2 regions of the Desulforamulus aquiferis genome follow, and region 2 is predicted to be linked to the other one. Evidence: riboswitches for the same ligand, from Rfam matches in the RefSeq annotation. Region 2 holds a riboswitch; the other holds the start of a gene.
What was found. Region 2 has a riboswitch for cyclic di-AMP ahead of P6N53_RS08930 (ABC transporter ATP-binding protein). Riboswitches for the same ligand answer to the same signal wherever they lie in the genome.

Region 1: it holds a riboswitch for cyclic di-AMP, as region 2 does, so the genes downstream of both, P6N53_RS14560 (potassium channel family protein) here and P6N53_RS08930 (ABC transporter ATP-binding protein) in region 2, are expected to answer to the same signal.

What each region holds. Positions count from the first base shown of each region.
Region 1 is NZ_JARPTC010000021.1:176,232-192,001, reverse strand. Features, by position in the region: gene P6N53_RS14635 (DNA polymerase III subunit alpha) at 1-1,480, opposite strand, end outside; gene P6N53_RS14630 (DUF2225 domain-containing protein) at 1,601-2,284, opposite strand; gene P6N53_RS14625 (C40 family peptidase) at 2,358-3,155, opposite strand; gene P6N53_RS14620 (antibiotic biosynthesis monooxygenase family protein) at 3,197-3,511, opposite strand; gene bshA (N-acetyl-alpha-D-glucosaminyl L-malate synthase BshA) at 3,528-4,634, opposite strand; gene bshB1 (bacillithiol biosynthesis deacetylase BshB1) at 4,631-5,359, opposite strand; gene P6N53_RS14605 (glycoside hydrolase family 57 protein) at 5,721-7,337, opposite strand; gene P6N53_RS14600 (DUF4912 domain-containing protein) at 7,355-8,068, opposite strand; gene P6N53_RS14595 (CPBP family intramembrane glutamic endopeptidase) at 8,249-8,929, shown strand; gene P6N53_RS14590 (LysO family transporter) at 8,932-9,534, opposite strand; gene P6N53_RS14585 (LysO family transporter) at 9,549-9,851, opposite strand; gene P6N53_RS14580 (CoA-binding protein) at 9,971-10,390, shown strand; gene nth (endonuclease III) at 10,383-11,036, shown strand; gene trmL (tRNA (uridine(34)/cytosine(34)/5-carboxymethylaminomethyluridine(34)-2'-O)-methyltransferase TrmL) at 11,036-11,494, shown strand; gene P6N53_RS14565 (TrkH family potassium uptake protein) at 11,815-13,149, opposite strand; gene P6N53_RS14560 (potassium channel family protein) at 13,171-13,824, opposite strand; cyclic di-AMP (ydaO/yuaA leader) riboswitch at 13,906-14,030, opposite strand; gene P6N53_RS14555 (alanyl-tRNA editing protein) at 14,126-15,337, opposite strand; gene P6N53_RS14550 (mannose-1-phosphate guanyltransferase) at 15,424-15,770, opposite strand, start outside.
Region 2 is NZ_JARPTC010000012.1:103,008-118,777, reverse strand. Features, by position in the region: gene P6N53_RS08980 (IS256 family transposase) at 1-1,138, opposite strand, end outside; gene P6N53_RS08975 (DUF3788 domain-containing protein) at 1,278-1,709, opposite strand; gene P6N53_RS08970 (GyrI-like domain-containing protein) at 1,735-2,193, opposite strand; gene P6N53_RS08965 (helix-turn-helix transcriptional regulator) at 2,249-3,205, opposite strand; gene P6N53_RS08960 (DUF6544 family protein) at 3,365-4,222, shown strand; gene P6N53_RS08955 (VOC family protein) at 4,310-4,669, opposite strand; gene P6N53_RS08950 (nucleoside deaminase) at 4,684-5,166, opposite strand; gene P6N53_RS08945 (glycine betaine ABC transporter substrate-binding protein) at 5,291-6,196, opposite strand; gene P6N53_RS08940 (ABC transporter permease) at 6,210-6,830, opposite strand; gene P6N53_RS08935 (ABC transporter permease) at 6,850-7,491, opposite strand; gene P6N53_RS08930 (ABC transporter ATP-binding protein) at 7,488-8,609, opposite strand; cyclic di-AMP (ydaO/yuaA leader) riboswitch at 8,717-8,860, opposite strand; gene P6N53_RS08925 (1,4-dihydroxy-6-naphtoate synthase) at 9,059-9,904, opposite strand; gene P6N53_RS08920 (futalosine hydrolase) at 9,904-10,602, opposite strand; gene P6N53_RS08915 (dimethylarginine dimethylaminohydrolase family protein) at 10,854-11,615, shown strand; gene P6N53_RS08910 (heavy-metal-associated domain-containing protein) at 11,751-11,963, shown strand; gene P6N53_RS08905 (HAMP domain-containing sensor histidine kinase) at 12,022-14,244, opposite strand; gene P6N53_RS08900 (response regulator transcription factor) at 14,222-14,914, opposite strand; gene P6N53_RS08895 (type II restriction enzyme) at 15,066-15,770, opposite strand, start outside.

The DNA of each region.
Region 1 (15,770 bases), on a different contig from region 2:
CCAGTTTCCTAACTTCAAGATTATCTTCATAAATTGCCTTTAGATCATGGGAATTCTTTAAGGCCTTATCTATGGTCATGTTTAATTCAGCCGGAACCAGCTTAGCTACCCGGTCAACTTCACCATAGGGCATATCTAGTGCCCTGCCAACATCTCTTATGGCAGCCCTGGCGGCCATGGTGCCAAAGGTTATGATTTGCGCTACCCGATCATCACCATATTTTCTTACAATATAATCAATTATTTCGCCCCGTCTTTCATAGTCAAAATCAATATCAATATCAGGCATAGAAATTCTTTCAGGGTTTAGAAACCTCTCAAACAATAGCCCATACCGAAGTGGGTCAATATTGGTTATCTCCAAAACATAGGCAACAATGCTGCCGGCCGCTGACCCCCTTCCAGGTCCAACTGCTATGCCCTTATCCCGGGCATATTTAATAAAATCCCATACAATGAGGAAATATTCTTCATAGCCCATTTGTCCAATTACCATTAGCTCATATTCAAGCCTATCTGAAACTGCCTGAGAATAATCTCCATACCTTTTAACAGCACCTAGTCTACACTGCTCTCTTAAATAACTAGCTGGGGCATATCCCTCGGGTACTGTAAAATAGGGCAGGTGAAGATGTCCAAAATCTAAGTCCACTTTACAGCGTTCAGCAATACCCACAGTATTAGACAATGCTTCAGGTATTTCTCCAAAAAGCAGGGCCATTTCTTCCGGGTTTTTTAAATACATTTCCTGGGACTCAAATTTCATCCTGCCAGGGGTGTTAATGCTCTTACCAGTTTGAATGCACAGTAATACATCCTGAATATCTGCATGCTGCCGCTTAGTATAATGAACGTCGTTGGTGGCCACCAGGGGGAGCGATAAATCCTTTGATAATCGTAATAGCTCACGATTAACTGTTCTTTGCTCCGGGAATCCATGGTCTTGCATTTCAAGGTAAAAATTATTTCGTCCAAATATATCATAGTATTCCATGGCTGCTTTTCTTGCTTGGTCTGGCTGTCCCCCTAAAATTTTATGGGCTACCTCGCCAGCCAGGCAGCCACTAAGACAAATTAACCCTTGATGATATTTTGCCAGTATCTCCTTATCGATTCTTGGTTTATAATAAAAACCCTGGGTGTAGCCTAAAGAAACCAATTTCAGCAGATTTTTATAGCCCATCTGGTTCTCAGCAAGCAAAACCAGATGATAGGGCTGTTCGTCTAATTTTGGCACCCGGTCTGTCATTTTGCGAGGTGCCACATATACTTCACAACCCAGTATGGGGCGAATGCCCTCTTTATGGCAGGCCTTATAAAAATCCACTATCCCAAACATACAGCCATGATCAGTAATGGCAAGGGAACTCATGCCGGATTCTTTAGCTTGTTTGGCCACCTGATTTATTCTGGCAGCTCCATCCAACAGACTATATTCACTATGTAAATGAAGATGGACAAATTCATGTTTGACCGGCACTTTTATCACTCCCTTACCTAATACCCCTTATTCCAAATAATTTTACCACGTTCAACTCCCTTAATTCCATCAGAAGGGACAATAAAAATTGGGTGTACATGAAAATGCACACCCGTAAGGTTACTTCTTATGTTGTTCTCTAATGTCCTGCCATAAACTCCTTGCCATACGTTCAAAAATAGGATACCTCTTAACCTCTTTATGGCTAATGACCGTTTGCAGCCATTGTATAGCTTCCCTTTCGTTACCCATTCTATGGGACAGCTCTCCTAATAAATAAATCATTCTCAACTCTTTTTTTAGTTCATTGGTTGATTCCCTCTCGTAGGCCCTTTTCATAAACTCCAAGGCCCTCTGTAGAGATTTTTCCTCACTGACCTTATTTCCTTGATAGCGATACAGCCAGCCCAATCGAAGGTAAAGGGAGCCTTTGACTGAGTCCTTTGCATTTCTAAGCTCCTGACAAACAATAGCCAGATTATAGGCTTTTATGGCCATATCCAGTGTTCTAACACCGCCATATTGGTAGCCATCAGTATGCCAATTGGCTAAAATAGTCTTGATTATAGCCTTCTCTGGCTCACTTAAGGGAATGTTGGTTTCACGGGTAAAGGCAAAACCACAATATTTACAAACCATAATATCATAAAAAAGTGGATTAATGCCGGCAAAATAACTACAAAAATCCCTATCTTGACGTTCGATCACAATGTATTTACTTTTTACCTCAGGGTGTTCAAACTCTTTTTCGCAATTTGGACAAGTGAGTTTAATAGGAAATATCATATCTTGATGTTTATTCATTTCTGACTCTCCATTTAACAAATATTCCTAGAACACACAATTCGCTTCATATATCAAAATACCCTGCCATTCATTAAAATATATATCTTCTAGCCCCGAGATACCGGCTTGAAAAAAAGGGATCCTCCATTGCCGTTACAGTTACTCCATCCTTGGTTCTGGCATTTAAAAAATACCCATCTCCCTGGTATATACCAACATGGGACGGACCAGGATCGATGGTGGAAAAGAAAACCAAATCCCCTGGTTGTAAATTATTTTGTTCAACCTGCTTACCCTTTTTAAACTGATCCTGTGCATCCCTTGGCAATCTTAGACCGCAGAGATAATAGGACATATAGGTTAGGCCAGAGCAATCAATGCCTTCGTTAGTCATGCCCCCCCAGAGATAAGGAGCTTTATAAAATAAATGGCCAATATTCAGCACATCAATATTACTAACTGATTCATAAATATTTATCCCGCTATCCTTTTTTTCTATATAAACCTTTTCTCCGCAAGGCATTTCAGCTAAATAATATCGGTCGGCTTCCTTTATCAATCTAAGCTGACTTCCCAAATACAGCTTACATTTTCTTTCTCTTAAACGGTTATTTAAATATAATTCAGCCGTTGGTGAAACTACCCATAACTTTGTTTTATTTTCACTATCAAGGGGCAGGCAAAAATGGTTTATCTTTGCCCACCCCGGCGAACCGTCCTCGGCTTGAATATGAAACCAATCTCCTTCGACTCCCATAACCTGCGCGGTCCAACCAAGCAAAAGCTGGGTTACCAAAGGAATTCCTTCTTCAGGCTGTTCCAGCACATTTATTAATGGCTTGGCTGCCACTATGATTGTTCCAGCTTCAACTTCATATAGATCAGGCATGGGATCACTCCTTTTGCCGGTTTACCTAATCCATATTCCAATTACTTGGAGGATATGCTGTCTACAACATAATTGCCAAAGTCAGGCTGTCCCTTTAGGACCTGCATAAGTTGAATAAACTCGGCGGCAGCTGTTGGATCACTACTGAGCTTTGCCATGGCAGCTTGCTGGTTTTCTTCTGTATCCCAGGCTGATACTACTAAAAACTTTTCCTGGTTGCCTTTTGGTCTAGCAGTATAAATATGAACTAGTCCTGGTTGCTCCTTAACAAACTCCATGTGTCTGTAAATTAAGTCTTTCAGTTCTTCACTCTTTCCTTCTAGTGCCTCAAGTATTCCAAAGGAAATTACCTTCACCTTCCAACCCCCTTAACTAGAATGATTGGTAAATTTGTTCGTATTTTGCCACCCATTGGCCAGCATTAAACCTTTTTAAAGCATGTTCCCTGGCTTGTAAGGATATTTTTTGTCTAAGTCTTTGATTATCTAAGAGTTCCAGGGTATATTGAGCCATCTCCTCAACTTCACCTACATTCGCTAAAAAACCCACCTCACCATGCTCAATAACCTCTGGAATACCACCAGCATTGGTAGCTATCACCGGCACTCCACAGGATAGTGCCTCTAGGGCAGCCAAGCCAAAACTTTCACAGCAGGATGGAAACAGCATAACATCAGAGGCAGCTAGTATGGACGCAACCGAGTCCTGCCGGCCTAAAAAGTATGTATCATCCAGCAGGCCCAACTGGGCCGCCTTTTTTTGGGCCATTGGCATCTCCGGCCCATCCCCAATCATTGCCAACTTGGCTGTCCTTTTTGAACGGATAATACTAAATATGTCTAGGACATCCGACACCCTCTTAAGGGGTCGAAAGTTTGATATATGAATTAATAGAGGTTCCCCGTTAGGGGTTAGTTTACTTTTTATACCCTTTAATCCTGGCTTAAATACGTCGGGATCTACAAAATTATATACTACCGGCAAGTCCCTTGTTAGACCAAAGGTTGCTCTGGTTTGTTTAGCCAAAAAGGAGGAAACAACCGTAACCTCATCACTTACTAATAAACCGTACTTGGTAATCTCGAAAAATTCTTGATGAGCACCCACCAGGGAAGTATCAGTTCCGTGCAGTGTAGTTATAACAGGAATATTTTCACCGGAGATTTGCCTTGCCATATGGGCCCCGAGGGAATGGGGCACTGCATAGTGAGCATGCAATACCTCCAGCTTATGGCGACGCATTACTTCAACGGTTTTGTTTATTTGGGTTAAGAAATAGGGTGGCACTTCAAATAAAGGGTGTTGAAAGGCTGCCACTTCGTGAACATAAATATTAGGGTGATAAGATGACAGTCTAAAGGGCCGTCCTATTGTCACAAAATGTACATCATGGCCCCTTGCTGCCAGGCTTTTTCCTAATTCAGCTGCTACAACCCCACTACCTCCATAGGTAGAGTGGCAAAGAATTCCAATCCTCAACCGAACACCTCCAGCAGATTTAAGGGATTTCTTAATGCTAACGGACCTTTGGTGGTAAACCCTTCTCCATGAAGGACTCCTATTAAAGAACCGAAATAACGATCCCTAGACTCCATTAAATCTAATAAGCTTCCAGGTCCATAATTGAGGAAGGTCTCAACCCTGCCGGCCTTGTTCCCAAACTGGGTCTCGTGGGCTAGAACTGCAGACCTTTTATTATTATATACATCGGAGATATCCACAATAAATTTAGGCTCTGCTGCCTTGGATAAGAAATAATACCAAACTTGGGGCGGTCTATAGGGCTCCATATCTGGTAATAGTTTTCTAAGTCCGGCACTGAAGTGGCTTTCCTGAACCAATCGAGATGTATTGATATGGTCGGGATGCCGATCATCCCAGTAAGGAGCTAAGATTAGGGTTGGGCGACATTCACGAAGGATTTTAACCATTGATAAGATATTCTCACTATTAATATGGATATTCCCATCTGGAATACCCAGGCATTTTCGCCAGGATAAGCCCAAATGCTCAGAAGCTCGCTGGGCCTCCCTATTTCTTTCTTCAGGACTGCCGTTGGAGGCCATTTCCCCACCAGTGAGATCAACTACAGCTACCTTTAAACCCCTTTGCGCCAACACTGCCATTAAGCCTCCGGCTCCTACCTCCACATCATCTGGATGGGCACCAAAGGCAAGAATATCTACCTTGATTATAATCAACACCTTTGCATTTTTTAATTATTATAGCAAAGTATGAAAAAGGGTGTAAGCAAACATAAAATAAGAGACTGCCGGTGGGCAGTCTCAGCCTGTTGAAAAAGGTATAACTGGGTTTTAATAATCCCGAACAGCGACAATCGAAGCAGTGGAAACAGCGCTTCGCGAAGCTGAGGATGCGAAAATGGGTGAGCGGACATGGATGTCCGCGAAAGCCTGAGGTAAACACGATGTTTACTCGAAGGCGGCCCATTTTCGCACGAAGCAAGGGATTAGCGCTGTCCACTGCGGAGAGAGGAGTCGTGAGGGATTATTAAAACCCGAATATAGGTAGTTTCTCGACAATCATAGACTGCCGGTGGGCAGTCTATGATATAGCAGTTTTAGTTTTATCAGCATGGGTTCTCCAGGAACGGTAGTCAATATCAGGGAAGATATTGTTCTGCCACTCCAGATGGGCTAGATAACCCTCATCAATTTTACAGTACTTTATTTGGTCGTAAAGCTGCAGGAAATTAGCCACATGCTGTTTGGTTCTCCTAATGGCATAGGGTACCATAGTCCCGGTGGAGATAATGAAGGCCCAATCACTACTTTGAGCCAACAGCACTTCTCGTCCTGCCTGTTTTAAGGCCCTAAGCAAATTCCCCTCTGCCTTCGGAAAGCTATCTGCTAATTCTGTCATGCGATCCGCAATCATATGCAGATGCCTATAAATCCAATGGTTTTTTTCATTTAACCAAACCTCATTATAGCCGGCAGCACCCCAGGTGGATTGGCAGGGGGTGGCGACTTGATTACATTTATGACGGGTTAAATAATCTGATGGGGTTATTAACTCAATGGATTTTTGATCAAAGGCAATTTTTCTAATTAACATCTCTAACCATAAGGGACCTTCAAACCACCAGTGTCCAAATAACTCCGCATCATAGGGAGAAACAATTAAGGGTGGCCGATCCATATAATTTGCTAAATAATCCACCTGTTTTTCCCGGTTGAACATAAAGTTCCCGGCATGCTGTTCAGCCTTACCCCTGGCCCATTCCGGATTATAGGGTTGTTTATCGGATAAGTCTACCTTTCCGGTTATCCGATGATACTTTAAACCTGTATGTATCCTAATGCCCTCGGGATGGATATAGTCCTTTATATATTCATGGTCAAGATCATATCCGATATCCCGATAGAACTCCCGGTAATCCGGATCACCCGGATAGCCTTCATTTGCACTCCAAACCTGCTTGGAGCTTTCTATGTCCCGACCAAAGGCAGCAACACTTGAACGACAATAAATGGGTGCATAAACACCAAACTTAGGCCGGTGGGAAGCAAATAGCACCCCATGACTGTCGGTGAAAAAGAAATTTATACCGTATTCCTTTAAAATATCATCTACACCTTCATAGTAGCCACATTCAGGAAGCCAGATACCCTTAGGCTCCACTCCAAAATGATCCTTGTGTAATTTTATAGCTTCTTTTATTTGTGCCCTTACAGCTTGAGGGTTGATCATCATCAGTGGCAAAAAACCATGGGTTGCAGCGCAGGTGGTAATTTCCAACCTACCCAAGTCCTGGAACCTTTTAAAGGCCGTTGCCAAATTGCAACCATAGTGATGCACAAATATATCGTAGGCCTTCTGTAGCCTGGTTTTATACATCAAGGCCGCCTGATGGTAGGGAGTCCCATAGGTTCTGGATTCCTCTTTATGGGTTAACTCTATCAATTTTCCCAAATGCTTTACATACCTCTGCTGAAGCAAAGGATCCGTAAACATTGATAAAAGAGGTGGCGAAATCGAAAAGGTTAATCGAAATGGAACATTATCCTGGACTAGCCTTTCAAAGATTTCTACCATCGGTATATACGTTTCAGAAAGGGCTTCATAAAACCACTTTTCTTCTAGAAAATGTTCACTTTCCGGATGCCTTACATAGGGAAGATGAGCATGTAGGACTATAGCCAGGTATCCTTTGGCCAATCAAATTCACCTCTTCGTTATTTTTCTAAGCCAGGAGAAGATATGCCACTTGGAACGATTGATTCAATTCCAGCGATAATTTGTCTTTCCGTTAGAACCGGGGAACTCATGCCATATTTGACTTGACCAATGTACTGGTAAATACCTTCTATCCACATCCATTCCTCATCAATCCTATCGGAAATTGTTGCCCTAGGAGTTGTTACTGTGTTGGAACGAAGTATAGGTACATATTTACCACTGGGTAAAAGTCGACCATATTCAACATAAAATTTGCGATCAGGCTTCCCCACTTCTATAAACCAGTTATCTGCCCAAGGATTAAGGAATAGTTCCCTAAAGCTTTGCACTGTTTGTTCCAGACTATCGGGCATACCTACAACCTCATATACCCTAATAATTGGTTTTGAGGAGTGCCAAAATTCGGCTCCATACAGGTTTGTAAATTCATTCTGCCTGGTTGTGGATATCTCCCAGTAAGCATGAAGCCAATTCGGATCTTTGGCAGTTAGGACTAGTCGATCAATTCCATAATCATGTGGAATATGTGGTCCGTCATCCACCTTAGGTTTTAATTGCACTGCCACAGGAAAAATTTCTTCGGCATATTCTTCCTCTGCTTCAGGAAGTTCTGGCTTCTTAGGAGTAGTCCTGCGTATTATTGGCAGTATCAATGCAGCTATTACCGCTGCAACCGCCACTCCTATTAGCCAAGGCCACAAGTTATCCATCTCTATACCCCTCCTTGGAAAATATGAACAGCTAAACCGAGACAGTATTTATCAATAAAGAGGAAATAATAAAAAAGGTCAAATTATAATGTCAATGACTTTCTTAGTATTGCCCAGCAAAAATGCCTTTATAATGATTTTTATTTTTGTTAAATTGGAATATAGCGGAGGGTGCTTTTTATGAAGAAGGATATTACTATGAAGGAACTGTGGGGAGTTTCTGAGGTGTTGTGGGTTTTTTTTCTGCGAATCGTCCTTGTTTTCCTTGTAGGAAAGTTGATATTACCTTACCTTCCGGGAATTTCGCCACGCCTCGTAGAGGTGGCAGACCGGGCTATTTTGCTTGGATTAACACTTTTCTTTGTGCTGCGCCAGGGAAGTCTGAGGCAGCTAGGTTTTAATTTTGATCATCCTGGACGCCAGATAGGTTATGGCATCGCTGCCGCTATTCCTCTCTATCTCCTGGCCGAGGGGACTCAGCGAGCTCTGGTTTTTTTATTTGCAGCTGATACAGGTACAAATCCTCTGGTCAAAGCGGCTGCAGGAGCTGCCGATCCAGCAGGGCTGCTTTTGCCAATAGTTATTGGTGGTATATTGGTTCCAATAACTGAAGAGGCCTATTATAGAGGTATGGCTTTTTCAGCCTTTGCTAGAAAATGGGGTATTGCCCTGGGTGTGGCAGTAAGCTCTGTCTTTTTCTCAGCAGCTCATTTAAGTGGTATTTGGTTTGCTCAGATTGCCGTGGTGGGTGCAGCATTAGCTATAATTTATCACCTAACCGGCTCTCTATTACCAGGAATAATTGCCCATGGTTTGGTGAATTCTGCCAGGCTCTTGATGGTCTATTGGGGAAATTTGTAGTATTATAAATTTAGTTTTATCAGGAAAGGCACTAAAATCGGCACCATAGTTGAAAGTACGGAACCATTGATAAAGGCTATAATAGCCATATCAGAATCTGTAGCTCTGGTAATAATCGGCAAAGTTGTATCCATTGTTGTGGCACCTCCCGGTGCAATTGTTGACAGTCTCCCTATATAGCGAGCCACCAGGGGAACTGAAATAAATGTCAGCAATTCCCTGGCAACATTGGTCATAAAAGCCAGGGCACCTGTTTCTACATTGTAAATTTCTGAGATGAGTATCCCTGATAAACTATACCAGCCAAAGCCTGCACCTATGGCTGTGGATTCATTGAAGGGAAGTCCTAGGATATAGCCGGAAACGGCTGCTCCCGCCAGGCTACCAATAGCCACCAGCAGGGGCAGCATAAGAATCTTCCAACCCATAGCCCATAGTCTTAGCCATACTTCCCTCTGGCGACCTAAATCAACACCAATGCCAAAAAGCATAAGGTATAAAGCAATGGTGGTTATATTATTTAAGTAGCCTGAGGCATTTTCTGAAAATAGCCAATGGCCAGTAACTACACCTAAAAGTACAGCACCAATAATTACCCAGGTCATTGTTTCACCTGCTTTTATAAATTCTGAGTAGTTTTATTACGATTACCTTCCAGCTGTTTATTAATATAGTTTTCTGCCAGACGGACAAGCATCAGACTTCCCAGGATACTGCCAAAGGCTAAAACCATAGCCTGCCAGCCAAGACGACTTAAGTCTGATACTAGTTTATCGTTTGCCCCTAATTGTGCACCCATGGCAAAGAGCATAATAATTAAACAAATGGCCGTAAATTTACTGACGTAATTTTGGCTGTAGGGAAGTATTTTAAAACGACCTACTATAATTCCTATGGCCACGGCCAATAGTACTGAACCCATTCAATCACTTCCTAGGGTAAATTACTGTAAAAGCCAACTGTTGACAGTCTTTGACGCACACTATTATACTTTATCATGGCTTGGATTTTTAGGTCAATATTGACAAAGGAGGAATTATTTTGTTCTCTAATCCAGATGATCATAAAATAAAAGAGCTTCTAAAGGAATGTAAAACTATCGCTGTTGTGGGGCTATCGGACAAGCCAAATCGAGATAGCTTTAAAGTTGCCCAGTATATGCAGCAGCAGGGATATCGTATCATTCCGGTTCATCCCCGGGTTAAGGAGGTCCTTGGTGAGAAATCCTATAAAACCTTAGCTGAGATACCCGAGCCAATAGATCTCGTTAATGTATTTAGAAAGAGTGAGGATACTCCGGGAGTAGTAGAGCAGGCCATTCCCCTTGGTCCTAAGGCAATCTGGCTACAATTAGGCATCGCCAATGACGCTGCAGCAGCACTTGCCTCTAATGCTGGAGTTACCTTTATTCAAGATTCATGCATCAAGGTGGAGCATGCCAGGCTGTTGAAAAATGGCTAACAAGGAGACCGTAAAAAGGGCCCAAATGATTATGGGTAAATTATCGGAGCTGTACCCTGATGCAGCCACAGAGCTTGAGTTTTCTACTTCCTTTGAATTACTCATAGCTGTAATCTTATCGGCCCAATGCACTGATGTTCAGGTAAACAAAATCACCAAAAAGCTGTTTAAGAATTATTCAACTCCAGGGGATTTTGCCGGTCTAACACCGGAGCAATTGGCTCTGGAGATCAAGGGCTGTGGATTATTCCGCAATAAAAGTAGATTTATCGTTGATACCAGCAAAATCATTTTAGAGAGGTATCAAGGTCAGGTTCCTGATAAGCGAGAGGACTTAGAAAAGCTACCGGGAGTCGGCCGAAAAACTGCTAATGTAGTTTTAGGTGTAGCCTTCGGCCAGAGTACCTTTCCGGTTGATACCCATGTGCATCGACTGGCTCAGCGCTGGGGGCTATCCAATGGTAAAGGACCGGAGCAGTCGGAAAAGGATCTGTGTCAAGTTTTTCCCGAGGCATTATGGCAAAGGCTTCATCACCAGATGATCCTTCACGGTAGAAGGATTTGTCTGGCAAGAAGTCCCCGCTGTGAGCTTTGTGGTTTAATAGAAGTTTGTCCATCAGCAAATAATAAAGGAGCGCCAAAGTAATGCATATAGTATTGGTAGAACCGGAAATACCAGCCAATACCGGTAATATTGCCAGGACCTGTTCGGTAACCGGGGCAAGCCTGCATCTAGTGAGACCCTTGGGATTTTCCACCGATGACCGCCACCTAAAAAGAGCCGGCCTGGACTACTGGCAGCAGTTGGATATCCATTACCATGATGATTTCCCGGCCCTTAAAGCTAAATACCCCCATGGACGTTTCTGGTATTTCACCACTAAAGCCAGTAAATCCTTTCATCAGGTAGACTTTCAACGGGATGATTTTATTGTCTTCGGCAAGGAGACTGCCGGTCTCCCCAAGGAGCTGTTGGCTGCCAATCCAGACTATTGTATTAGGATTCCTATGTTAAGCAGTGTTCGCTCCTTAAATCTTTCCAACTCAGTCGCCATAGCAGTATACGAAGCCCTCCGTCAGCTGGACTTCCCAAACATGCAATAAACAAAATCCCACTTCATGTGGGATTTGCAGATTGTCGAGGAACTACCTATATTCGGGTTTTAATAATCCCTCACGACTCCTCTCTCCGCAGTGGACAGCGCTAACCGCTTGCTTCGGGCGAAAATGGGCCGCCTTCGAGTAAACATCGTGTTTACCTCAGGCTTGCCCGGACGTCCATGTCCGGGCACCCATTTTCGCATCCTCAGCTTCGCGAAGCGCTGTTTTCCACTTCTCCGAATATCGCTGCTCGGGATTATTAAAACCCGGTTGTATCTTTTTCAACAGTCTGAAATCCCACTTCATGTGGGATTTTATTTTATCTATCCAATTAAGATTTTTTCCTCTGCATATCGAATGTTTGGTTTCACATTCCTCCGGGCTAAGGCATAGGCCAGGGTCAAAGGACCTAAACGACCTATAAACATTGTTACTATAATTATTAACTTGCCTAAAACCGATAATTCTGCCGTTAAGCCCATAGACAGCCCAACTGTTCCAAAGGCAGAGGTTGCTTCAAATAAGACCTCAAGAAAATCCCTTTGGAGGCTATGTTCTGTAATTGTTAATAGTAGTGTTGAGGTCATCACCACTCCTAGAGAAATTATGATAACAGCAAGGGATCTAAGTATCATATCAGTAGCAACTGTTCTTTTAAAAACTGAAACCTCACTCCGCCCTTTAATAATATTTGATAATGATAGAATTAATATTGCAAAGGTAGTTGTTTTGATACCACCGCCGGTAGAACCGGGGGACGCTCCAACAAACATTAGGAAGATGATAAATAGCTGAGAAGCAGCCATCATCTGTCCGATATCTATGGTATTAAAACCTGCTGTTCTAGTAACAACACCTTGGAAATAGGATGCCCATAGTCTTTCACTAAATGTTAAATCCCCAAAGGTTTTAGGATTTAGCGACTCCATGACTAGAACAAATAGAAAACCGGCAGCACAAAGAATACCTGTGGTAATTAAGACAATTTTAGAGTTTAAGGATAATTTTTGCCACTTTCTCTTTATGTATATGTCCAGGATGACAATGAAGCCTATCCCGCCGATTATAAATAAACTACTTATTACTACATTGACAATGGGATCTCCCATGTAGCGTGTTAAACTATCCGGCCATAGTGCAAAACCAGCATTGTTAAATGCCGACACTGCATGAAACAATGCATAATAAAATGACTTCAAAGGTCCCATTTCTTCATACCAGTTTATTGTTAAAATCAATGTAGCAATTGATTCAAAAAGTAAGGAAATAAATAATATATTTAATGCTAGTCTTACTAATCCAGAATTTGACATAGAATGAGTTGATTCTTGAATTAACAGCCTTTCTCTTAAACCTATTTTTTTCCCTAATAGAACTGCTGTAGTAACCCCGAAGGTCATAAACCCCAAGCCGCCTAGTTGAATTAAAATCATAATAATAATTTGACCAAACAAAGTATAGTCTGAACCAGTGTCAAAAACAACCAGCCCAGTTACACATACAGCTGAAGTTGCAGTAAATAGCGAATCTAAAAATCCAAGGCTTTCACCGGTGGACGACGCTATAGGTAATGACAATAAAAGGGTTCCCAAAAATATTATTATTGCAAAGCCAATAATGATGAGGAAGGGAGGGTTGATTTTTTTTGAAAATGCCATCATTTTGCCTCCAAAGGGCTTCTAAATATCAATAGTTTCAAACTTTTGAAGCTTTTCATTCTTACCAATAACCACCAGGATATCGCCCTCCAGCATTACTTGACTGGGGTGTGGTGAAATAATGATCTCTACTCCCCTGCGAATGGCTAAGATACTTACTCCATATTTTTGTCGGGCATTTGACTTCTCAAGGGATTTATTAATAAAATCAGGCGGCACAGCCATCTCCACCAAACTATGCTCCGGGGAGAGCGCAATCTGATCCATTATGTTCTTAGAAACAAGGGCCTGGGCGACTTTTATACCCATATCCCGTTCAGGGTATACTACTTTATCCACCCCTACACGCTCTAGCACTTTACCATGCAAATCAGTCTGTGCCTTAGCTACTACCTTGTTTACACCCATTTCTTTTAGCATTACTGAGACTAGTATGTTTGCTTGGATATTCTTTCCTATGGCAACGACTACCACATCAAAATTTCTAATGCCAAGGGCTTTTAAAACAGGTTCATCTATAGCATCAACCTTCACCGCTTGTGTTAACTTATCCCCTAATTCGTTAACTCTTTCTTCATTAACATCAATTCCTAGAACCTCATAACCCATATTTATTAAGGTTGTAGCAACACTTGTGCCAAATCTACCTAATCCAATAATTGCAAATTGTTTCATTTACAATCTCCTTCTCATAAAAAAACTAACGACACATGTGCCGTTAGTTTATGCATTGCAAAGAAATCCCATTAATAATATGGAACAGCACTTCTACGCTTACGAGGTTAGCTGACGGATTCGGGTTGAAGCTTAACCCTACCAAATATGGATTCACCCCAAAAAAGTGGTTCCCCCGCTTCAAATGAATTCAGCGCTAATTTTTAGTTGTTACAAGTAAATATTACTCCTATTGTTTAAAGTTGTACATCTTTTTTTTATAATATTTGATAAATACTTAAGCTAAAGGCCCTATCCTAATTTAACTATTCTTTATTAAATGTATTACTTCTTCCGTAAGCCGGTCAAGGGGCAGTTCCTGTGCCGCCCCCTGAACAAAACCGGAGCTTCCGCCACCCTTTCCCTTTAGTAAAGGCCAAATATGTTCTGCCAATTTGCTGGCCGGAACGGGAGTACTTTGACCGCAGGCGAAAACGACATTAAAAGGTCCCTGGCCTCCGGCTAATATCGTCACCTGGTTCTCTAGATTCAAGGAACAAGCTAATCCTCGAAGCATATCCATATCTGCATCATCAATATGCTGAATTATTAATGTAACGTCATTTATCCTTTGGGCTTTATTCCTTAGTTCTCCGGCAATAGCTTGATATTTGAATTTTAATAGCTCTTTGCGCTCCCTTTGGAACTGTTTAATTTCCTGCTCCCGTTTGTTTATTCTTGTGACAGCCTCGCTTCCCGCTGCACCAACGGCATCTTCTAAATCTTTCAGCAGGTTTGCTGTCCCTTGCATCCAAATGACCGCCCTTAGGCCGCATATGAAGTGGAGTCTCACATGAGTCCTCACCTTTTCAGTCTTCAGTAGTTTTATGGGTCCAACCTCACCGGTATATCTAGGGTGAGTACCACAGCAGGCATTTTCATCTATACCGGGTATAATAACGAGGCGGACTTCCGTCTGTTCCGAAGGAAGCTTTGCCATCAGCTCCGGGGCTAGCTGATCTCTTCGGTAATACTCGGTCTTTACTGGTAAATTTTCCATAACTATGTTGTTAGCCTCTATCTCCGCCTCTTTTAAAAGCTCTGGCGATAGATTCGAGGTTTTTAGATCAATGGTACAAGTTTCTTGTCCTAAATGAAAGCCAATTGTTTCAAAGCCATACTGCTGCTCAAAAATAGCAGAAATAATATGTTGGCCATGATGCTGCTGCATATGATCCCTGCGTCTTTCCGCATCTACCGTCATTAATACCTCAGTTCCCAAAGAAGGCATGGCTGTACCGGCAATCCAGTGGATAATTTGGCCATTTCTTTCTTCAACATGTAATACCTCGTAGGATCGACGAGCACAGACCAAATTTCCTTGATCCGATGGTTGACCACCACCCTCTGGGTAAAACACAGTATTTTCGATTAAGATTCCGGTCTTTTCTTCCTCAGCAATGCTTCCTGTAACTTTAGACCTAAACTGCAACAAATAGGGATCATCTTGATAAAGCCCCCGCAAGAAATACAACCCCTCTCTTCCTGGATAATTCACTTATCTATTCGACAATGATACGATTTTCCCTTTCAAATAAGGCAAAGAGCCTAACCAAAAGGTCAGGCTCTGGCTATTTGATTGATTTTTTGGGCATATAGGTCTGTTAATTCCTCTGCAACCTCCATGGATATACCCTCAGTGAAAACTCGACAAATTGGCTCCTCTGGATCCGGTAGCACCAACGCCCAGCCATGGGGGTGATACACTTTTACCCCGTCCAGCAATTCCATTTTATCCGCCTGTTCTTCAATAAGTCTCCTTATCACACGGCCTTTAGCTTCCCACGGCACTTCAACCTCTTTCTTCTGCAGATAAAACTCAGGTATTTCCGACAATAATTCTGATAAAGCAACGCCCTCCCTGGCACAAAAATCTAATACTCGGATTAGAGCTGAAAGGGCATCAA
Region 2 (15,770 bases):
TTAAAGGGATGGTCCATTTCTTAGATGCATCAAGCGTGGCAAGATAGAGCATTTTTACTAGTGCCTCATCCGAAGGATAGGCTGTTTTTGTTTTAGTTACCTTTCTCAGTTGCCTGTGGTAGCCTTCAATAATATTAGTCGTGTATATCATTCTGCGTATTCCTCTGGGATACTGAAAATACGTGGTTAACTCAACCCAATTGTTTTCCCAAGATTTAATTATTACTGGATATTTGCTACCCCATTTTTCTTTAAACTCCTCAAAGGCAAACTCTGCCTCTTCTATGGTTAAAGCCTGGTAGACTTTCTTTAAATCTTTCATTAAGTCCCTCTGATATTTATGGGGCACATATTTAAGGGAATTGCGTATCTGATGTATCACACAGAGTTGAATTTGTGTTTTTGGGAAAGCAGTATTAATAGCCTCGGAAAAGCCGGAAAGCCCGTCTTTACAAGCAATAAGAATATCTTCTACGCCACGGCTTTTAAGGTCGTTGCACACACCCAACCAGAATTTAGAACTCTCATGTTCACCGACCCAAATGCCCAATATTTCCTTGTGTCCATCCATAGTGATGCCTAAAACACTATAGGCAGCTTTGTTAATTATCCTGTTGTCCTGACGCACCTTGAAGTGAATAGCATCTAAAAAGACGATGGGATATACCCTATCTAAGGGTCTAGACTGCCACTCTGTAACCATTGGCATTATTTTGTCAGTAATTCTGCTAACCATTGTTGGTGAAACGTCGATACCATAAATATCACGCATATGGTCTTCAATATCCCTAGTAGACATACCTTTGCTATACATTGCGATAACTTGATCTTCCAACTGATTTGAGGTTGTTTGGTATTTCTTTAATATCTGGGGTTCAAATTCTCCGTTACGATCCCGGGGTACCTCAAGTTCAGTTTTACCAAACCTAGTCTTAACCTTCTTCTTACTGTAACCATTACGATTGTTACCACTGTTTATGCCAGCAGTATCATGCTTTTCATAGCCCAAGTGTTCATCCATCTCAGCTTCAAATACTTCTTGAAGTGTGTCCTTAAATAGATCCCTGAGTTTTTCTTGAACATCTTCAACCGTGCGGCAACCTTTTGCCAGTTCTTTAATAAAAGACGAGTTTTGCATAAATGATAACCCCCTTAGTGGTAAGTATTACCATTTACACAAAACTCGTTACGTTCTCAGGATTTTTATTATTTCCACTGTCTACTTGACAGGGGGCAGTTCATTTGACAAGCAGAAGGTCTTTTGTTCACAATTAAATCTATAGATTTTTAAGCAATATAAGTCGCTTCACGTTATTTAAGACGCTATCATTTGTTACTTGTATCATTAACCACTTGGTACCGTTAAACGGTTTCGCAGTTCGTACTGTTTCAAGAACCTCAGTCTCAAATTCATTTGTCATTGCTTCAACCAACGGCACTAAATCCAATGAGATTACTACCAGTGCGATAAAGCCATCTTTTTCTGGATATAGGGTACAAATAGATTTGCCTGCTTTTTTATATTTTATATTCCAGCCCGGTTTTGCAGAGCATTTACTATAGGCAAGCTTAGGCGAGGCTTTGTAGCTTTGCTGAATAAAAGCGTTCATTTCCTGCCAGCCTTCCTGGACAGCTTTATTCATATAGCAGCATATATCTTCATAGGTAGGCGTAAAACTGGCATCCAGTATTAAATCTATCTCGGTCACCTTGGCACCTCAATAAAAATTACTACTATTTAATGGGGAAAACAACTTTGGTTAGCAGTTCGCTTTCAGGAACTTCCATAGGGGAGTTGTAATAAAATTCGTAAGCAACTCCCGTTGGTGCATAACCATTTTCATTGATCCATTGCATCATGGCATTATATACAGGTTCCATTTGGTTATATGGCCCCTTGTACATGCATGAGACCTGCCTCCCTGCGGGGATTTCACTTGATTTTATTTCACCCTTGCCCGGCAGAGGTTTGGCAACGGGAAATCCCATTTCCACATCCAGGTCTTCCATATCCATGTTGTAGTAGGCCGCAAAGGGCGCTTCAAAGGGTTTTTCACCAAGCTCATTTAGGTAATTGATAATTGTGTGGTATGCTTTGCCCAACTCCTGGGGCAAATTGCCCACGGCAGTTCTTGTGCGCATTGAGAGTACAGGCTGTGCTTGCTGCTCATTCAGTTCAAATTTGTAGTCCATTTTTATCACCTCTATTTTTTCTTGATTATATCATTCTAAACCTGTCACCATAATGTCATGTTTGCTGCAAATATTTTTTATAAATCCCTTCGCCAATTTTGCATAGTTTTGTACGAATGTGAGGTGGGTTTATTACTTCCACCCCTGTGCCAAAGCTTAGCAGAAAACCGTAGAGCCAGTTGTTCTCAGGCATCTCTGCCATTACCATTATTCTCCCATCATCACCTTTACAAACCTCTTCACCAAAACATTCCTCAGCTAGGCTTGCAAATTCCTGTTCAAATACAAGCTCCAATTTAATCATGTTTTCTGGCCTTTGTCGGTTACCTTCCCAGGGAAGTTGTTCAAGGGATATTTCGCGGGGTTTATAGGATTTATCTGTTACAGTTAGTTCCTTTATCCTTGCTAACTTAAATAGCCTTAAATCCCGCCGCATAAGACACCATCCATAGAGGTACCAGCTTTGCCCCTTTAGTACCAGAGAGTAGGGTTCAACCTCCCTCATTGTCGTATGTCCAGATGAGTCGGTATAGATAAAATTTAGCTCCTTCAGGCTATCAATGGCCCTTCTAATGTTAGCTGCTTTAACCTTAAGGGACTGGTTCCCTCTCCAGGGTGAAAGGTCAATGACAAGCTGATTCACCTTAGTTTCCAGGTTTTCAACCTGGGCTGAGGACAAGGTGTTTTTAAGCTTTTCTAATAGAATCTCATGATTTTTGTCCGGTAAAGCCCCTGCCATGCCTTTGGCCATGGTAATTATGGCAGCCATTTCATCCTTGGTGAGGATGCTCTTGTCCAGGCGATAGCCCTTTGCTATCCCTATGCCTCCATTAAACCCTTGATAGGTCACAATTGGTATTCCCGCAAGGTCTATGGCATCCACATCCCGCAGAATTGTCCTCACTGAAACACCGAACATTTCAGCTAATTCCTTTGCCTGGACACGTTCTTTTCTAAGTAATATGACAAGGATTGAAATAAGCCTCTCCAGCTTCAGCATGTTCACCGCCATTCATCATTTATATCTCCAAGGGCGTGACTTTTATTAGATTATAAAGCCTAACAATTTTTATGTCAGGTGTAAACATTAGGGTTGACAAGGAAAAATATAATGCTATATTTACGATAAAAATCATTTGGCCTTGCCTTTGGCCCAGATAGGAGTATTTACATGCCCAAGCTACTTTTGATTATATTTCTTGTTCTAATAATTGTAATCTTCGCTGTTATTACAGCTTCATTGGTAGGAAATTATTTGTTTAATCAAAAGGTAAAACAAGAATTGGAGCAATTGCTGGCAGGGAGTGGGGATAGTGTCGGGCAAATCATTGAAAAAAAGGATTTAGCAGGGTTGCCTCTATGCGTGCAAAACTGGCTGCAATACTCTCAGATTATTGGTAAAGAAAGAATTACCACGGTTTATTCAAAACAATCTGCTCAACTGAGACTAAAAGAAAATCAGCCCTGGATGCCTGCGGAAACGGAATACTTTTATACCACAAACCCACCGGGCTTTATTTGGCGGGCTAAAATTAAAGCTGCCCCATTGATACACATAGCCGGAAGGGATATGTTCACCGAGGGTAAGGGCAATATGCTGATTAAAATCCTGTCTTTATTTACTGTGGCCGACGCCCGTGGAGAGGAAATTGATCAGGGCACGCAACTAAGGTATTTAGGTGAAATTGTTTGGTACCCAACGGCGGCTTTATGTGACTATATTAAATGGGAAGAAATAGACACCCATTCGGCAAGGGCCACCATGAGCTATGATGGCTTATCAACCTCCGGGGTGTTTGAGTTTAATGATCTGGGTGAGGTTACCAGTTTTTCCGCCGATAGATATATGGCGGTGGATGGAAAGTACGTTCTGGAAAAATGGCTGGTCACCATGAAGGATTATCGGGAATTTGAGGGCATAAGGGTGCCGACCCGGGGAGAAGTCGTCTGGAGATTGAATACCGGGGATTTCAGTTGGTATCATTTTGAGCTTAATCATATTGAATTTAATAAACCGGTGGTTGATTAAGAATTACTTAGACTGTCTTTTTATTTCAATTGTATTTATAAGCCTAACGTTAATTTGAAACGTTAGGCTTTACCCAATGGGTAACCCTTACCCAACAAACTCCAGTATTTCCCCGTCTGGCCCGGAAAAAAAGAATATTTTCCCTCCGTTAAACTCTCTGGGTTCATCGGATATACATTTCACCCCAAGCTCCCGGAGCCTGTTAATTTCTTTTTCAATATCAGCTACATGAAAGGCGATATGGTTAACAACACCTTCGGGGAGATTGTTCTCCTTTGTTTTATCCTGAATAAATTCTAATATGTCGTTTCCGCTCATGGCAAAGATTATCTTCACCCGTTCATTTTCATGACGCTCCTTTTCTTCACAGCCTAAAACCTCTTGATAAAATTTCATGGACCTTGCCACATCTTTAACCTTGATGCCGATATGGGCAATTTGGTACATATTATTGCTCCCTTCTAGTCCCAAAAACCTTCGTGGACTTTAACAACCTCTTGCTCAATTTCGGGGAAAGGGCCAACTACCTCAATCTGCTTTTGTCCCCTGGCAAAGACTTCCCTACAGGGTAAATCGAAGGTTGGGTTTTGCTCATTATCCCCGGTGAGCTGCAGCAGCCTCTGCTCACTTATTCCATAGACCACCCGTCCAACATTACCCCAATAAATGGCCCCGGCACACATGGCACAGGGCTCCGCCGTGGTATACAAGCTGCATTTCCAGAGAAACTCTTTCGAATACTCTTTAGAGGCCCGCTCCATAAGGGTGGTTTCCGCATGTCCGGTACAGTTTGCCTCGGTGATTTCTATATTTTCCTGTTCCAAAAGTACGATCCCCTTCGGGTCAACCAGCACCGCCCCAAAAGGGGTATTACCGTGCTCCCTTGCCCGCTGTGATACCTCGATTGCTTTACGGAGATAGTATAAGTCTTGATGTTCTGCCATGAAAATAATCCCCATTTCATTAAAATTGTTGGTTGCCTAGGCTATATTTTACCATTTATTTAGCAATATCTATCGCTTAAGTAAGAAAAGAACCAGGGGTTATTGCAAACCCTGGTTCTTTAACTTATACTAGCCCTTTGCTTTGTAAAAATTCTTTTACCACTTCTGCTTCGGCTTGGCCCTCAACGGCTGTTTTGAAGTTTAGCTGCTGCATCTCTTGATCACTAATTTGCCCGGCCAATAGATTTAAAACCTCTTCCAACTCGGGGTGCTTCTCCAGGGTATTCTGGTTAACGGTTGGTGCACTGTAGTAGGGAGGGAAGAAATTTTTATCATCTTCTAATATTGCCAAATCGTATTTAATCAGTTCTCCATCGGTTGCAAAGGCATTTGTTACTGATATATTTTTATTAGCAATGGCTTGATAGCGTAAGGCTATCTCCATGGCCTGCTCTTTCTCAAATTTCATGTTGTAGGTTTCCTTTAGTCCCTTTAGGCCATCTTCACGGTTAATAAATTCCTGGTCGGTACCAAAGGCGAGCTGTTGTGATACTTGTGCTAAATCGGAAACTGTCTTTAGATTATGCTCTTCTGCAGTTTCCTGGCGAACTGCTATGGCATAGGTGTTGTTAAAACCAAGGGGCTTTAGCCACTTAATATTATGCTGCTCATTATATTCCTTTTGTACGATATCATAAACCTTATCAGGGTCTGTTTCCACAGGCATATTTAGTACCGCCATTAATCCTGTTCCTGTATAATCGGCGTATACATCAAGGTCACCCTTTTTCAGTGCTTGGAAGCACACCAGGGTTCCCCCTAAATTCAACTTTCGTTCAACTTGCAGATCAGTTTTTGCTTCAATTAGTTGAGCCATAAGCTCACCCAGAATAATGCTTTCATTAAAGTTCTTAGAGCCCACTACAATCTTTTCCTTGCCACCGGCGGCATCTCCGCCTCCACAGCCAGTTATGGCCAACATTAAAATCAACAATGAAGCTATTAAAATATAGTACTTTCTTCCCCTCATTTTGTACCTCCCTTTATTGAACTGATTCCCTTGTCTTTAATCCCTTTGGAACAGTGATTTTCTCTAGAGTACCTAATATTACGTCTGACAGTATGGCCAGTAACGCAGCCGGTATAGCAGCAGACAAGATCATAGAGTTATCGGCTAACTGTATACCTCTCCAGATGGGACTGCCAAGGCCTCCGGCACCAATTAAGGTCCCTATGGTAGCAATTCCTATGGCCGTCACCATGGCCACCCGAAAGCCGGATAACATGACTGGAAGGGCTATGGGTAATTGCACCTGCCATAGCAACTGCAGCTTGGTCATTCCCATACCTCTACCTGCTTCTATTAAATTGGTATCGACACCCTTTAGGCCCAAATAGGTATTCCTTACTATTGGTAATAAGGAATATACCACTAATGCAGATATCAAGCTGCCGTTGCCAAGGCCAAAGTAGTATAGGGCTATGGCCAGCATTGCTAAGCTGGGAATTGTTTGCAACATATCTATTAGACCTAGCACAGGGGTTGCCAATGAACGTATTTGCAGCAAAATTATGCCTATGGGTATTCCTATGAGTGCGGCAATCAATACTCCGGAAGCCGATAGCCACAAATGTTCAATGGAAAGGGATGTTATTTCAAACATAGTACACCTCCTTCATTTTTTATTTTGCCCTTAAGCCCTGTGGCGTTACTGCTTTTTCAATTTGTGTGATCATCAAGCCAAATAAAATGGCCAGTAGTGACGCGGGAATGGTGCCTGCAATGATTAGATTAATGTTTACCATGCTGATACCACCAAGGATCAAATCTCCGAGCCCTCCTGCACCTATTAGGGCTGCCACTGTGGCCCAGCTTACGATGTAAACTGTGGATATCTTAACACCACCAATAATTAGAGGCAGTGCCAATGGCAGCTTCACCAGGGTAAGAAGTTCCCATTTATTCATACCCATTCCTCGCCCTGCCTCAACCAGAGCGGGATTTACCTCTTTGATACCAGTGTACGTGTTGCGAAGAATCGGAAAGATGGAATATAGAAAAAGTATCGTCATTGCGGGGAGTAAGCCGATGCCTAAAATAGGAAAGGCAAATCCGAAAAAAGCTAAACTTGGTATGGTTTGTATTGTTCCTATAAATCCTAATACATACCGGGCTACTTTTTCCCGGTCAGCCAGCCAGATGCCTAGAGGAATGGCAAGCAGCGCACCTAAAGCAACGGATCCCGCTGTAATATAAATGTGCTGCCAGGTTAACATCAATATTTCATCATGGCGGTTAATAAAGGTTTGTATTAATTCATTCATGCTGTTTCTTCCTCACCCCAAACCACATTTGCCAGGGCATTTACCATACTGGTACGGGTGATTATCCCCAGCACTTTATTATTGTCATCCTCCACCGGGATATAATCTAACCTTTGGTTTATTAGCATATCAAAGGCATCCCGGGCCAGCGAACCGGCTTTGACCGTAGGCACACTGCTGTATGCCAAGTCCCCCACTTTATAAGCATTTTTATAAGCCCGTAAGGTTTCCACCGAAAGGGTGCCCAATAACCTTTGCTGGCTGTCTACCACCAACAAGGTATTTACCCTTTTACGCTTCATTAATGCTACAGCCTCAGCTATGCCCTTCTCCGGACTTATAAGTACCGGGTTAGGATTCATGATGCTTTCAACTGCTTGCAGCTCCTGACCGTTTGTTCTATGCTTTCCTATGAAATCAACAACAAAATCATTGGCCGGCTTGCGCAAGAGCATCTCGGGAGTATCCAACTGTACAATATTACCGTCTTTCATCAAAACAATGCGGTCTGCTAATTTTAAGGCTTCATCCATGTCATGGGTAACAAAAACTATAGTCTTGTGCAGCTTACTTTGGAGGTTTTTCAATTCATCCTGGAGACTTTCGCGGGTTATCGGATCAAGTGCCCCGAAGGGCTCGTCCATAAGAATGATTGACGGCTCTGCTGCCAATGCCCTTAATACACCAATACGCTGCTGCTGTCCGCCGCTTAATTCATTGGGGTAGCGATTTGTATAAAGCTCCGGGTCCATGTCCACCAGACTTAATAATTCCCTTACCCTATTAATTCTTCGCTCCTTGTCCCAGCCCAGAAGACGGGGCACTACGTCCACATTTTCTTGGATAGTCATATTGGGAAACAAACCGATCTGTTGAATAACATAACCAATTTCACGTCGCAGCGTCACCGGGTCCATTTCCATGACGTTTTTACCCTTTACAAAGATATCCCCGGAGGTGGGCTCCACAAGACGATTGATCATTTTTAAAGTTGTAGTTTTACCACACCCACTTGGTCCAATCAGAACTAAGAACTCACCTTCTTTGACATGTAAATCCAGCTTGTCTACCACAACAAGATCACCAAAGGACTTTGTTATTTTTTCAAATTGAATCATATCACTCCCCCATTCAAATGATCAAAAAACCCCCTTGGAATTATTCTCCAAGGGGGAAGACGACAAAAAATTAGTACAAATGATTAAAGTAAAGATTTAACCATTGCAATTTAACTTTTCTACGCCTACGAAGTTAGCTGACGGGTTCGGATTGAAAAGTATAACCCTAACAGTGTGAAGCACACCGTATTAACCCCAAAAATATGGTTCCCCCGCTTCCCCAGGAATGAGGAATTAAGCGACATATAGTATGATTTTTTTTGGACAAATTTAATTTTAACATAATATTTAAAATTGTTATAACGTTATAAGCCTTGTTAATATGGCATTTAATAAAGAATAAAGTGATATTACACAATTAACCTATAAATGCTAAAAGTTCTTCACGATAACTGTGGATCCTTAGGGATTCTTAGACAATGGACCACAAACTTAATAATCTAATACTATTAATAGCTTGCCGGTGTATTCAGGTTTACCTCTGGCACCAGTCCTTCTTTCGAGGCACGTTTTAGCAGGGTGGTCACGGCCTTAAAGCCCGTTTCTCCAAGATTCTCTGTAAAGTCGTTCACATAAAGTCCAATGTGTGCCTGTGCTACCTCTGGCGACAGCTCCTGGGCATGCTTTAGTACATACTGTTTAGATTCCTCCGGGTGAGCCCAGGCATATTTCACCGAGGCTCGAATCCAGTCGGCAATTGCCTGGAGATTCTCATTTTTACGGGCTACGATAGCTCCCAGCGGGATTGGCAGGTTGGTATCCGACTCCCACCAGCTGCCTAAATCTACCAATAGCTTTAAGCCATAGGAAGGATATGTAAAGCGTGCCTCATGAATTACCAGCCCAGCATCTACCAGACCGTCCCGTACCGCAGGCATAATTTCGTGAAAGGGCAGCACTTTAATTTGGCCAACTCCCCCCGGCACATTTTGGGCTGCCCATAACCGGAAAAGCAGGTAGGCCGTAGACCTCTCACTGGGTACCGCTACACTTCTCCCGGATAAAAGGCCGGGCTTCTTGGCAGAATCTACTGCCTTTGAAGTCAGTACCAATGGGCCACAACCTCGCCCCAAAGCTCCCCCACATGGTAAAAGATCATATTGGGACAATACCCAGGGCAGAGCTGCATAGGAGATTTTGATTATATCTGGTCCCTTTAACCCGGCTGCCAGATTATTTGTTATATCAATATCTGCATAGGTAACCTCAAGCTTAGGCGCACCAGGAATTAATCCGTGCACCCAGGCGTGAAAAATAAAGGTATCATTGGGACATGGAGAAAAAGCTATTTTGATCATTTCAACACCCTCACTAATATTGAAGTAGCTGCTTCCAAAGCCTCTAAGGCCTCTTTGATCCGCCAGGCACTACGGTCACGGGGGCCTACCAGATTGGAGATGGCCCTAAGCTCCAAAACTTCTACACCGCTGTCCTGAGCAGCCAAAGCCACTCCATAACCCTCCATGGCTTCCGCAGCTGCCCCCGGAACCCTGCCAGCCAGCTCCCTGGCCTTCTCTGCGGTGCCGGTTACCGTTGATATCGTGAGAACAGGCCCGGTGTTAACAGGAAGTTTAGATCCAAGCAGTGTCTCGTACACCAGATTCAATAAATCCTCATCAACAGGGACTCTGGATGAGCCAAAGCCTAATTGCTCTAAGCTGCAAAACCCCTCCTGGGTCTCCGCCCCCAGATCAGCAGCAATAATTTCACTGGCCACCACCAGGGAACCCACCTCCGCCTTACCGGGAAAGCCCCCACCGATACCGGCACTTATTACCAAACTATATTTTGCCCTTGCTAGGGCTTTAGCCGTTTGAACTGCGGCGGCTACAGGTCCAACACCTGCTGCCAGGACATCAAAGCCTGTCTCACCCCCCAGTCCCCTCAGTACAGCATCCCGCTCCGCTGGAACGGCGGTCATAATCAAAATACGTTGTTCAATTCGAGGCTTATATGCACCTTTGACACTATTCTGTACTCCTTGTGTATTCAATGCTAAATCTATCTCCTTAACCTAGTATGTGAAGCAGGAAGCACAAGACTCTTCCTTGCCTCCTTTGATTCCCTAAATTACGGATTATTATAACATGGCTCTTGCAATAGGGTGGCCTTTGCTGAAGAGAATTTCTTCTTCATCTCTAACTTTTGTATTTCTTTACATAGGCACCTGGGTAGGTTAAAATCAAATTGTTTGTGAACATTGTAGAAATTATAAGCATTCAATTAACGTAAGGGGTTGTTTCCATGTTTACTCAAGCTATTGTCAGAAAACCTAGTACAAACTTTGCTGCAGGGATCACTAAGGCCGGGTTGGGTAAGCCAGATTATCACCAAGCCCTGGAGCAGCATGCTCAATATGTAGCGGCTTTGGAAAGATGTGGCCTTAAAGTTAGGGTATTAGAAGCAGATGAAAGGTATCCTGATTCAACCTTTGTTGAAGATACTGCCATCGTCACTGAAAAGTGCGCCGTAATTACCCGGCTGGGTGCGGAAAGCAGACAAGGCGAAGAGCTGATCATAGGGGACACATTAAGGAATAACTACTCAGAAATAGAAGCTATTGTGGGTGACGGGCTTCTTGACGGAGGGGACGTCATGAGGGTCGAGAACCATTTCTATATTGGTTTGTCTCACCGCACTAATGAGGAAGGTGCTAAGCAATTAATAAACATACTAAATAAGTACCACTATACCGGCTCAGCAGTATCCTTTAATAATTTCCTACACCTAAAAACCGGCATTACATACTTAGATCAAAAAAACTTTGTAGCCGCTGGAGATCTAGCTAATCACCCAATCTTCAAAGACTACAATATTATTCAAACACCCACTGCAGAGAACTATTCTGCCAACTGTATCCTCATCAACGACTTTGTCCTTGTTGCCAAAGGGTTCCCTCAAACACTATCTGCCATTCAAGCCCTAGGCTATACCACTATCGAACTGGACATGTCCGAATTTCAAAAAATGGACGGCGGCCTCACCTGCCTCTCCCTCCGCTTCTAACCCCCTGTCACGGGGACGGTTCCACTGACAATATGCCAATACACGTGCATTTTAACCCCCATAGAATTCTATGGGGGTTAATTGTCTTGTTTTGGATATTATAAGGTTACACTATACTTTATTGGAGGAATTCTTATGTTAGTTAATGCTGAACTTAGGGTTGACGGAATCAGTGGTAACGGTAACACCGCAGTTAAAAATAGATTATATACACTTAAAGGGGTAGATAAAGTTAATATTGACCCTTTGAACAATAGGGTAACAGTTCGCTTTGATCAAGGAAAAACAGGTCTAGTTGATATTAAACAAGCAATCCTTGAGGAAGGTTATACTGTCATAGAAATCTAAAGGGAACATTCCTACCCGACAATCGCCTCAGATTGTCAGAAGAACCGTCCCCCTGACACTAGGGATTGGTGGTGTTTAGGGATATGGTTACTTTGAAGAGATCGCCATCCACTTCTATATCCATGTGGCCCTGGTGTAGATCTATTATGGATTTTGCGATGGCCAGGCCCAGGCCTGAGCCTTCTGTGTGGCGGGATTGATCACCCCGCTTAAAGCGTTCAAATAGTTCGTCAATATCTTCGCCAAGCTCGTACTTGGCCACATTTTTGAATGAAATGATGGCGTTGCCGCCTTGGGATTTAATAGAGATATATACCCTGGTGTTTTCCAGTGAGTATTTTAGGATGTTTCCGATGAGGTTATCAAAGACTCGCCAGAGTTTTTGTCCATCTACTATGGCGTACAGGGCTTTTTCCGGGTTCGAGACTCGGAATTGCAGGGTGGACGAGCTGATAGTTTCATCGTGCTCTGCCAAGGCTTGCTGTAATAGCTGGACCAGATCGACCTTTTCCTTTACCAACTCAATATTACCGCTGGCCATTTTTGATGCTTCAAAGAGGTCATCAATTAAAACCTTTAATCTCTTAGATTTACGGTCGATAATTTCAATATAAGAATTACGTTCATCCTCGCCTAAACCCGGGGATTTGAGCAGTTCTGTATAGGTGATTATGGAGGTTAGGGGTGTTCTCAAATCATGGCTAACATTGGTGATTAGCTCGGTTTTTAACCTTTCACTTTTAGCCTGTTCCCTCTGGGATGCCTGTACCCCATGCCTTAGAGTGTTTATGCTTTGCGCCAAATTGGCTAAGGCAGATTTGCCAACAACCTGTATGTCTGACCGTAAATCTCCCCGCACCAAGTCATTTGAGTGAGTGACGATGCGATTGAAATAACCGATTCGTCTGACCATGAAAAATATGGCCGGTAGGCCTATCAGCAAGAATAGGGGAAAATACACCAGTATAAACCTTGGCTCCATTAACACCGCAACAGCACCTATACCAAAGGCAAATGCTATCATCAATAGTATCAAAAGCTGGATCCCTATACTCCTGATTAAAAAGGCTTCCTTTGTTGATTGGAATAATTTATATAGCAAGCTGGTTTGCCATTCTTTATCACTTTGACCTTTATTCAGCCTCTTAAACAGTAACCTTCCCTGAACCACAGTAAATGCAACAAAGACTGCCTTTAAAGCTAATCCAAATAGAAAATCTTCTACAAAAGCCCACATGTAGTCTAAGTAAATAAAATTGCTTCTGGTTAATTTTCTCAAGGTTATCAGGGTAAAGATTAAAAAAGTCATGCCTGCTACATCTATTGGTATTTTGTTATAAAGAGTTTGCCATTTTTCATTACCCATAATTTCTGGAATGGGTGTCTTTTTATATAGCCTCAGACTCAACCCAAGGGCCCCTATGGAACTCAGCACAAATAGGAAGTAAAGCATCTGACTCCTTTGATAATCATGAAAACTTCCTAATACCATACCTGCTGCAGGGGCTGTCTTAGGTACTGCTATTACACCCTCAAATACTTTATTTTTGTTCACTTCCAGGGGAGCCACAGAACTTCCGTATTGAAGGTATACAAGGCGCCGACCTTCTGTGCTTAGATAGCCTTGTCTTACCGAAGGGTAGCTGCGCACATATAACATATCCTTATTGCTTAAGAGTCTATTGGCCTCGGCATCATTAGCCGCCTCTAAATTAGTAAAGGTTTCTCCCGTTGAGGTATCCTTTAAGTAGTATTTAAAGTCAGCCCTATATTTGTTAAATTCAGCCCGATGACTTTCCAGTTCTTGGTAATACTTATCTACCTGCTGCCCCTTTTCTTGAATTACCTTTTCCCGCACGTACTCGTCACTCTTAAAATTATTTGTAATATCCTCTATTTTTTTATCCCTTTCGTCTATATACATTTGAGTTAATTCAGCATTATTATTTATTTGTGCCTCTTGAATTTTACCCTCATACTGCCCTTTAATATTTTCAATCTGCTCTGTAAGGTTTCCGTATCTGTAGCGGTGCTCATTTATCTCTTCTTCTGAAACTATGATGCTTTCCTTCATTTCCTCCTTAGGCAGATAACTTAACTCTAACAGGCTTAAATAATTAGTAAAATTACTAAGCTGATTTTCAAACCGCTGGGTATAGAAATAACTTTTTTTGAGGTATTCACTGGAGTTTGATAAGCCCCAAAATATCCCATTAAGTCCAAAGGTAAACAGCAACACCCAGGCTGCCACAACAATTTTATTTTTCCATTTTATATCCAATTCCCCACACCACCTTAAGATATCTTGGATTCTTTGGGTCAATCTCTATTTTTTCACGAATTTTACGAATGTGTACGGCAACGGTATTTTCAGCGTTGTAGCCTGGTTCCTTCCAGACTCGCTCGTAAATTTCATTAATTGAAAACACCCGCCCCGGGTTCGTCATTAGTAATTCAACAATTTTATATTCGATGGGTGTCAGTTTAACCACCTCACCCAGCACTGTTACTTCCTTGGCATCTTGTTCCAGGGTCAGGCCGTTAAGATCAATTATTTTTTTCGCCCCTTCATAGTTCCCCAGGGTGACATATCTTCTCAGCTGTGATTTCACCCTGGCAATGAGCTCCAGGGGATTGAAGGGCTTTGTGACATAATCATCGGCACCTACCTGAAGTCCCAATATCTTGTCTGTATCCTCACTCTTGGCACTTAGTATAATTATAGGAATGTTTTGCTTTTCTCTTATTTTAAAGGTGGCGGTTATCCCATCCAGCCGAGGCATCATTAAATCTAGAATGATGAGATGAATAACCTGCTCATTTAATTTTTCAATTGCTTCTATGCCATCCTTAGCCTTTATAACCGTGATGCCTTCATTTTTTAGGTAAATTTCAATGGCATCCCGAATCTCTTTATCATCATCCACAACCAGTACAAAGTAATTGTCCATCCCAACTCTCCTTTCCAATCAATATCTATCATTAATGACTATATAAATTATAATTTGTAATTCTTAATATAGGGTTTATGAAAAACTTAAGACTTTCTTAAGTTAACACATTTCCAGCAAAATAAAAAATCAAAGGCCATATGCCTTTGATTTATCTTTGTAAATCCATGATCCATTTGAGCCAACCTGCTATGGTGGAGGCCCTTCTTCTAAAGGTGCTTTCGGATTCAACCCTATAAAGCTGAGATTTCTTCATTATATCAACTATTTCATCCTTTGCAGGTATTTTTCCTATGGTAAAACACCGTCTTAACGTGTCGTAAAAAGGCTTGTGTTTAGCTATCAATTCAACAAACTTTAATTGCCGGGCTTTATATTTAAGCTGAAAAATCCTTTCTCCTTCACTTGTTAGGACATAAGCCACAGAGCCCTTTTCCTTCTGTTTATCTACCAGCCCTAAATATCTTGCAGCATCTGTATAATAGTTGGTCTGCCTTGGATCAAAATCGTAATTAGTGGTAATTTCATCCCTTGTCATGTTATTTTGATATAGCAGCTCACATAAGTTGATAACTCTCCTAAAGCTATCTGCCTGGGGAAAGGGTATCTCGGGTTCGGATACAAGCTGTACCCTTTCAAAAACCTGCAAAAGCTCACCTAAATTAATATCGACTGTCTCAATACTGTAATTTTTCTGCTTAACCAATAGGAGGGAATTGTAATTATTTATATCTTCAAAAACATATTCGTAGAGGGAATAAATGCCGTTTGTATAAACCATAAAAATAGGTTTGACCTGTTTCAAAACCTTTCCCGACCATAATCTATAGGGATAGTATAATTGCCTGATCAGGAA